DNA from 4 places in the Serratia sp. CoH_122_TC_1 genome. Region 1 is predicted to be linked to each of the others. Evidence: predicted binding sites of a transcription regulator. Region 1 holds the regulator's gene; each other region holds the start of a gene.
The links. The regulator LexA, encoded in region 1, represses DNA repair genes until DNA is damaged. The targets are predictions, from matches to a motif close to TNCTGTATGTACATACAGNA.
Positions count from the first base shown of each region.

Region 2: a site for LexA is predicted at 886-905, ahead of AC2FC2_RS00510 (DNA translocase FtsK 4TM domain-containing protein). Genes of this name have one in related genera too.
Region 3: a site for LexA is predicted at 1,302-1,321, ahead of AC2FC2_RS06065 (metal-dependent hydrolase). Genes of this name have one in related genera too.
Region 4: a site for LexA is predicted at 733-752, ahead of umuD (translesion error-prone DNA polymerase V autoproteolytic subunit). Genes of this name have one in related genera too.

Region 1 covers NZ_JBXWLA010000005.1:55,823-58,027, forward strand. The annotation lists gene AC2FC2_RS07810 (diacylglycerol kinase) at 62-430, shown strand; gene lexA (transcriptional repressor LexA) at 552-1,160, shown strand; gene dinF (MATE family efflux transporter DinF) at 1,378-2,205, shown strand, end outside.
Region 2 covers NZ_JBXWLA010000001.1:119,225-121,429, reverse strand. The annotation lists gene lrp (leucine-responsive transcriptional regulator Lrp) at 356-850, shown strand; gene AC2FC2_RS00510 (DNA translocase FtsK 4TM domain-containing protein) at 971-2,205, shown strand, end outside.
Region 3 covers NZ_JBXWLA010000003.1:352,084-354,288, forward strand. The annotation lists gene AC2FC2_RS06055 (protease) at 1-209, shown strand, start outside; gene hxpB (hexitol phosphatase HxpB) at 274-939, shown strand; gene AC2FC2_RS06065 (metal-dependent hydrolase) at 1,341-1,889, shown strand; partial or broken gene AC2FC2_RS06070 (cation:dicarboxylate symporter family transporter) at 2,072-2,205, shown strand, end outside.
Region 4 covers NZ_JBXWLA010000022.1:66,303-68,507, forward strand. The annotation lists partial or broken gene AC2FC2_RS23560 (Y-family DNA polymerase) at 72-299, opposite strand; gene umuD (translesion error-prone DNA polymerase V autoproteolytic subunit) at 302-718, opposite strand; gene AC2FC2_RS23570 (SOS response-associated peptidase family protein) at 914-1,600, opposite strand; gene AC2FC2_RS23575 (hypothetical protein) at 1,799-2,205, opposite strand, start outside.

The DNA.
Region 1 (2,205 bases):
AAGCATTTCCTGGCCTAGACTCTTTAATTATGACTTACCTCTGTGAAAGGCACTAAAAAACATGGCAAACCAAGCAACCGGCCTGACCCGTATTATTAAAGCCGCCGGCTACTCTTATAAAGGCTTTTCCGCTGCCTGGCAGCATGAAGCGGCGTTCCGCCAAGAACTGGTCGCCACCGTACTGGCTATCATACTGGCGATTTGGCTGGACGTGGGTGCGATAGCGCGCATTTTATTGATCGGATCGGTGCTGCTGGTGATGATCGTCGAGATGCTCAACAGCGCGATAGAAGCGATTGTCGATCGGGTTGGCACTGAACATCATGAGCTTTCGGGCCGGTCCAAGGATATGGGGTCGGCAGCAGTTTCACTGGCGATTATTTTGGCGTTGTTTGTCTGGGGCTCGGTGCTCTGGCAACACTTTGCCTGAATGGGGTGGCCCTGTTGCGACGTGGGTCGCTAATCCCTGATTTTTATTCATTCTTCGGTTCCCAAGCCGCACTTACCTGTATATACTCACAGCAAGACTGTATAAACAAACAGGGGGCGGAATGAAAGCACTAACTACCAGACAGCAAGAGGTCTATGATCTGATTCGCGATCATATTTCGTCCACTGGCATGCCGCCAACGCGCGCCGAAATCGCCATGCGTCTGGGGTTCCGCTCGCCAAATGCTGCAGAAGAACACCTGAAAGCATTGGCGCGTAAAGGCGTCATCGAGATCGTCTCTGGTGCATCGCGCGGCATTCGTTTGCTGATGGAAGATGAAGAAGGTTTACCGTTGATCGGCCGTGTTGCCGCCGGTGAGCCACTGTTGGCGCAGCAGCATATCGAAGGGCACTACAAAGTGGATCCTTCCTTGTTCAAGCCAAGTGCGGATTTCTTGCTGCGGGTCAACGGTATGTCGATGCGTGATATCGGTATTCTCGACGGCGATCTGCTGGCGGTACATAAAACTCAGGACGTGCGTAACGGCCAGGTCGTTGTGGCGCGTATTGAAGACGAAGTTACAGTTAAGCGTCTGAAAAAACACGGAAATGTTGTTGAGTTATTGCCGGAAAACAGCGAGTTCCAACCGATTGTGGTTGATCTGCGCCAGCAGAATTTCACCATTGAAGGCCTGGCGGTCGGTGTGATCCGCAATGGCGACTGGGTTTAATCCTCACGCCTACACATCGTCCTCTGATTTAAGTCGCCCCAGTTCTGGGGCGATGTCATATCTGATTCACTATATACCCTATAGCTTTCAAGTTGCAGCTAGGCGGCCAACTCGCTCATCCCCAGGCGCTTACTCAGGTAAGTAACTGGGGATGAGCGAGTGCAGATAACAACGCTGCAACTTGAAAGATGACGGGTATACACGGGAACATTCCACTATGCGCCTGCTTTCCGCCTTCACCAGCGATACCGATAAAGCCTTGTGGCGCCTCGCGCTACCGATGATCTTTTCCAATATCACCGTGCCACTGCTTGGGTTGGTCGATACCGCAGTGATAGGTCACCTCGACAGCCCTGTTTATTTGGGGGGCGTGGCGGTCGGGGCGATGGCAACCAGCTTCCTGTTTATGTTGTTGCTGTTTTTGCGCATGAGTACCACCGGTTTGACGGCACAGGCGCTGGGCGCACAAAACCCACAGGGATTGGCACGTGCCTTTATGCAGCCGCTGTTGCTGGCAGTATTGGCCGGCGTCGTTATCGTGTTGCTGCGCCATCCGTTGATCGATCTGGCGCTGCAGATTGTTGGCGGTGACGATGCGGTGCTGAAGCAAGCACGATTGTTCCTTGAGATCCGTTGGCTGAGCGCACCGGCAGCGCTGGCAAATATGGTGATCTTGGGTTGGTTGCTTGGCGTGCAATACGTGCGGGCGCCGGTCATCCTGCTGATAGTCGGTAATGTGTTGAATATCGTTCTGGATATCTGGTTGGTCATGGGGCTGGGCTGGAATGTGCAAGGTGCCGCGACGGCGACCGCCGTCTCTGAGTACGCTACGCTGCTGCTGGGTTTATGGCTGTCCTGGCGAGTGATGCGCATACGCGGTATTTCTGTTCCGATGTTGCGCCATGCCTGGCGCGGTAATCTGCGGCGTTTGCTTGCGTTGAACCGCGATATCATGTTGCGTTCATTGTTGCTGCAATTGTGCTTTGCATCCTTGACTATCTTCGGCGCCAGGCTTGGCGGTGACGTAGTGGCAGTAAACGCGGTA
Region 2 (2,205 bases), on a different contig from region 1:
TTCTTTTACTTTGACAATCCGCTGCGCATTTGCGAAAACATCATAGGAAGAAGAAATTATCCCCAAACCTGCAGTAAATCGTACGTATTTACGGCGTTGGCGCAGAGTTTTTCGCCGTAGCTGAAACCTTGTACAGCAGGTGAGAGGATATCGCGCAGGCGAATTGCAAATTTCTTCTTGCGATTAACGTCATTTAAACACCCTGTGCAGGGTTTGACAGACAGACTGCACAACGGTGGATGATGGTAGTGAAGCATATGACAGGCATCGGGTCTTCGCTTGGAACGAACCCTTACACATTGACGTTGGCTAGGGTGTGGCAAGTGCAGGGAAGAAAATAAGAGAGACAATAATAATGGCAGACAATAAGAAACGCCCGGGTAAAGATCTCGACCGTATCGACCGCAATATCCTGAACGAGCTGCAGAAGGATGGGCGTATTTCGAACGTTGAGCTTTCGAAGCGCGTGGGGTTATCTCCAACACCATGTTTAGAACGCGTGCGCCGCCTCGAGCGCCAGGGTTTTATTCATGGCTATACCGCTTTGCTCAACCCGCATTATCTGGATGCGTCACTGTTGGTCTTCGTGGAAATCACGTTGAACCGCGGCGCGCCAGATGTGTTTGAGCAATTCAACTCAGCAGTGCAGAAGCTTGAAGAAATTCAGGAGTGTCATCTGGTGTCTGGTGATTTCGACTATCTGTTGAAAACCCGTGTACCTGATATGTCTGCTTACCGTAAATTGCTCGGTGAAACCTTGCTGCGTTTGCCGGGGGTTAACGACACCCGTACCTACGTAGTCATGGAAGAAGTGAAACAGAGTAACCGTCTGGTTATCAAAACACGGTAGGGTGCAGGTGCAAAACCTGATTAAATTGGTTACACTCCTGTTTATTCATACAGTTTCGGCGCCGGGGAAGCTTCTCGGCGCTGTTGCTATGTCAGCTAACAGGAACCTGGAGAGCCTTTCTTGAGCCAGGAATATACAGAAGATAAAGAAGTTACCTTGAGAAAACTCAGCAGCGGTCGCCGTTTGCTCGAAGCTGTGTTGATCGTGGTGGCCATTTTTGCCATTTACCTCATGGCTGCCTTGGTCAGTTTTAATCCATCTGACCCAAGCTGGTCGCAGACCGCGTGGCATGAGCCGATTCATAACCTGGGCGGTGGCGTCGGGGCCTGGATGGCCGACACGCTGTTCTTCACCTTCGGGGTACTCGCTTATGCGATACCACCGATCATGCTCATGTTGTGCTGGGCGGCTTACCGTCAGCGCGGCAACGGCGAATACATCGACTATTTTGCGCTTTCATTGCGCCTGATCGGCACGTTGGCGCTGGTGCTCACCTCGTGTGGCCTGGCGGCATTGAATGTCGACGATCTCTATTACTTCGCTTCCGGCGGCGTTATCGGCAGTTTGCTGAGCAATGCCATGCTGCCGTGGTTCAACGGCATCGGTGCAACCTTAGGGCTGCTGTGCGTCTGGGCTGCGGGGCTTACGTTGTTTACCGGTTGGTCTTGGCTGGTGATCGCCGAAAGAATCGGCGGCGCGGTGCTGGGTACGGCGACCTTTATGACTAACCGATCACGCCGTGAAGACCGTTATCACGACGACGATGACCGTTATGTCGAAGAACACGCCGAACCTGCACAGAAAGAAGCCGCGCTTGCTGTGGGCGCGACTGCGGCGGCGGCCAATGCGGCGGAAGACGACGTGTTGTTCTCTGCGCCTTCCGTAGCGGAAACCGCCAAGTTGGCGGCAGAAGCAGAAGATGCACAGGATCCCTTACTCAGCGGCTTGCGGGCTAATGATGACGATCCTGCTGATGCCGTACCCGTTGCACCAGCGGTAGCCAGTACGCCGGTTACTGCGGCTCCTGTCGTAGCACAGGCACCGTCGGTTACCGTGGCGCCGGCTGCACCCGCATCGGTGAATCAACACCCAATGAGCAGGGTAGAGGAAAACGCGCCACCGCCATTGTATTCGTTCGAGATCCCTGAAGAGACACCGGCGCCGACGTTGACGCGTTCGGCGGATACTTGCCAGGACGAGGATAATGAACCGCGCTTGGGCAACTGGGATGTTCCGGCTGCATCACCGGCGCACGAACGCTCCCCGTTCGATTTTTCTGCCGCCCAGCGTGATAGCGCAGACATCAGTGCTCCGGCTGGTTTCAGTGCCGTTGAACCTGCCGTTACGCCGTTTGG
Region 3 (2,205 bases), on a different contig from region 1:
TGCTGATACTCGATCCTAACCTGTGGATGTTGGCGGTGCTGCGCAGCCGTGGCGAAAGCATGACCTGGACACCGGGATTGGTGCTGGATTATGCGCGGATGCTGCAGCAGGTTACCGAACGTCAACACCAGCGCTGGTGGCTAAAACTGCAGGATATGTGGCGTATTCTGCGGTATGGCAAGGCTCGGCCGCGCAGGCAAAAGTTTTAGTCTCCCCGCCGGTAATGGTAAAGTGTTGGCCACATTCACCGGCGCCGGCAGGAGTTAACCGCTAATGGCCTATTCGCAACGTATTGAAACCGCTATTTTTGATATGGACGGTTTATTGATCGATTCAGAACCGCTGTGGCTCCAGGCAGAGCTGGATATTTTTGGCGCACTGGGGTTGGATTTGTCTGACCGTCACAAGTTGCCAGATACCCTGGGCCTGCGCATCGATCTGGTGGTGAAAATGTGGTACCAGGCCATGCCGTGGCAAGGTGTTTCACAGGAAGAGGTTTCCGGCCGCATTATCGAGCGCGCTATCGAGCTGGTCCGCGAGAAACGCCCTCTGCTGCCAGGTGTACAACAAGCGCTGGAGCTGTGTCGCAGTCTGGATCTGAATATCGGCCTGGCTTCCGCTTCGCCACTGCATATGCAGCAGCAGGTGCTGAAGATGTTTGATCTCGACGGCTACTTTGACCAACTGGTCTCCGCCGAATATCTGCCTTATAGCAAACCGCATCCGGAAGTGTACCTGATCGCCGCCGAACGCCTCGGCAGCGATCCGCTGCACTGCATTACTCTGGAGGACTCCTTCAACGGCATGATCGCCACCAAAGCGGCGAGAATGCGTTCAATCGTGATCCCTGCGCACGAATACCGGCACGATACACGCTGGGCATTAGCGGATCATAAACTCGATAGCCTCGAACAGTTGACACCCAACCACCTGACCTGATCTGCATGGCATCGGTTTAATCTTAATCCGATGCCATGATGTCTATCTTCCCCCCTAACCCGCAAGCCAATGTCTAAAACCCGCTCTCCGTCATAAAATAAATAAAACGTTATTTCATTTTTATTGAGTTACCGTGCCACCCTCCTTATGCTGGAGCAACAAGAAAGCACCGGGCGGTTGGCGCAGGTTGTCACTGCCACGCAGCCGAACGCTGGCGTCCGGCGCTTTCTCCCTCGCCAACCGCCATAATGTCGCAAAAGTGCACAACGATTGGCCATTTAAGTAACAAGCCGTTGTAAACCCGAGAAAAATAAACAATTGGTTACAGGGTAACTGCTTCCACTACTGGGAATTTTCCCATATACTGGATAAATTAACAGTTTATCAGCCGGAACAGCAGTATGACCGCGGAAGGGCATCTTATTTTCTCTGTCGCTTGCGCGATTTTCGCCAAGAAGGCCGAGGTGACACCATCGCTTGCTACCGGCGACTGGTGGCATATCATCCCTGCCGCGCTGCTGACGTCGTTACTCCCCGATATCGATCACCCCAAATCAGTGCTGGGTCAGCGCCTGCGTTGGATTGCCATTCCAATTTCACGCGCATTTGGCCACCGTGGCTTTACCCACAGCTTACTGGCAATCGCTGGCGGTATGGCGTTGTTCCAGCTCGATGTACCGCGTAGCTGGCCCATCCCTGCCGACGTCCTGCACGCCATGATTATTGGTTACTTCAGTCACCTGCTGGCGGATATGCTTACCCCTGCCGGAGTCCCCTTACTTTGGCCCTGCCGTTGGCGTTTTCGCTTGCCACTGCTTAATTCTCAAAAAGGCAATCAACTTGAGCGCGCCCTGTGTCTGTGCCTGGTGGCTTTCGCCATCTATTGGCAAGGCGGGTGCACCATCCCAGTGCAGTCATATTTTGAGCAGATAAAAAATATCAGACTGTGATCACATAAAAGTGCCCACTTAGCACCCATAAAGCACATTAATTAAACAAATTAGCACATGGAGTTATATCAAATTCCATTTGGATATAAGTGAGCCACCACGCAAACTGTTACGATATTTAGTATTGCTACGCCATGGTGCATAGCCATTTTTATATAAGAAAAATATTGGAGACATTGGGGATGAACCTTCCGCTCGTTATTAACGTGGTGATTTTTGTCGCCCTCCTTTTGCTGTTGGCGCAAACCCGCCACAAGCAATGGAGCCTGGCGAAAAAAGTCCTGATCGGCCTGGTCGTGGGCGTGGTGTTCGGTCT
Region 4 (2,205 bases), on a different contig from region 1:
TTTTGACAGAGAAACAGGTGCAGTTTAGTTCAAACGGTCCAATCAGGTGTTGCATTCCACTTAACTTACTACAAGGCATAATTGCTCGAGAACACAGTAACCTGATGTGTTCTGATGGTGTCCTTTGCCAGGAAAAATGGCATGCCGCGTTTCAGACCCAGTTTTTTCGCCTCTCTGTTGATCGCTACCAGGGTTCCATCGTTATTTGATAATACAATCAATGGTTTACCTTTAAGATCTGGCCGGAAAACCTGCTCACAGGCGCAATACATTGAGTTGACGTCAGCCAGCATAAACATGATCACCTCCCAAATGAGTGGAGGGCGTGGATCACCACACCGAAAATTTCCAGGGTTTCGGGGTAAATGGGGCTGTATGCCGGGTTCATTGGCGCCAGGCAGACCCGCGGGGTGAGCAGCAGCCGCTTTACGGTAAATTCGCCGTCAACGGCGGCGATGACGATGCTGCCATGCACGGGTTTTTCCGCCCGATCGACGATCAGCAAATCACCCGACAAGATCCCGCCGTCGGTCATCGATTCGCCAGTAGCCCGGATGAAGTATGTCGCCGCCGGATGTTTTATAAAATCATTTAAATCAATTGATTGCTCAACATAGTCATCGGCAGGGCTGGGGAACCCCGCAGGGCATTGTGTTCCAAATAGAGGGAGCTTCACGGGCTGGACTGGTGAAAATAAATACAATTTCGACGTGTTCATAATAGGTATAATTTATCTGTATATATATACAGTAAATCATAAACGAAACGCACGCAGACGCAAGCCTGAAACTAAGCCACCCTGCCAGTTGCGGCGTAATCTAATAATTTTCTGAGTGTTTTTTATACCCCTTGACGATGATTTTTCGGGGGGCTTGCGCACATGTTATCCACTAAAACTGTGGATAACGCCGGGTCAGACTTTGGGTGTATCGATGGCCACGATGAGTGATGCACTGTCGTTGCGAACGGTACCGACGTCTGAAGATACTGGCTGCCAGGCAAAACTCTCCGCCTGCAGACTGTAGATGTCGGCCAACATGTCACCCGGTGGCGGAATCAACCGGCTATCGAGCCAGTCGCGGGCGGCTGCTGCTGGCAGCGCAAGTGGGCGCCGATCATGAATATCCGACAAACCGTCATGACTGGCGGCCGTGATAATGACGAAGCTGTCAGCCACTTCCGGATCAGTGGCGCACAACGCGGCGAAGAACAGCGGGCTGCGATCGGTGGGATAGATGAAATACGGCTGTTTCAGTCGCGGATTGTCCGGGGATTTTTTCCATTCGTACCAACCCGATGCCGGTACCAGCGCACGGCCATGTTTCCAGAGTGGAGCGAACATTCGGCTGCTTGCAGCGGTTTCGACGCGGGCGTTGATGAGGGCCGGTTTTCCCTGGGCGCGCCACCAGGCAGGTGCATATCCCCAGTCAACCGGCGCCAGCTGCAACTGATCATGATGATGATGGAACAGCGGTACCGGCGTGCCGGGGGCGACGTTATACCGGGCGCGCCAGTCGCCGGTGGTGCTAACTGGTGTATCAGACGCCAGGGCTGCGAGAAATTCGTCTCGGCTATGGAACTGGGCAAAGCGGCCACACATAGGCAGCTGATCCTTTTGTGTCAACATGACCCAAGTATAGCTTCAGCGGTATGGTGGGATTTCGAACCAGGAGTTAATTATATAACTCATTGAAAATGTTAAAAAAGTTCACATAATACTGATTATGTTAAATTAATCAATGGCTTAGGGTGGTTTGTGGTTTTGGTCTAGAGCAGTCTCTATCGCTTTCTACCCTTATTATTCAGGATTGCACTCTCTGCAATGTCCTTCCATTTTGTACCCGCCGCAATCACATGGTTCCATCGGTACAAATCCCCCCTCCTTACTGTAGTAACAAGTATAAGCAAGGCAGGCCCCTGCCTGATGCTTGGGCACGTAGATGACTGCTGGCCAGTCGCACTCAGGGCAAAAGTGATGGTCCTCGGGACGAAGGTTTTCCAACCTGAATTCGCAGCAGGTGCAGTATGTTTCTACCGGAAAACTTTCACCACGATACAGAATAAAATGAGACCAACTTTCGCAGACTGGACACATGGCCAGGTGGTATTCGTCCTCGACATCGATATCCAGGAACTGCCGCTCAAACTTTACTATTTTTTCTTTTATGTCTGAATCATACGTCGCCAGCTCGGTGTCATCCGACT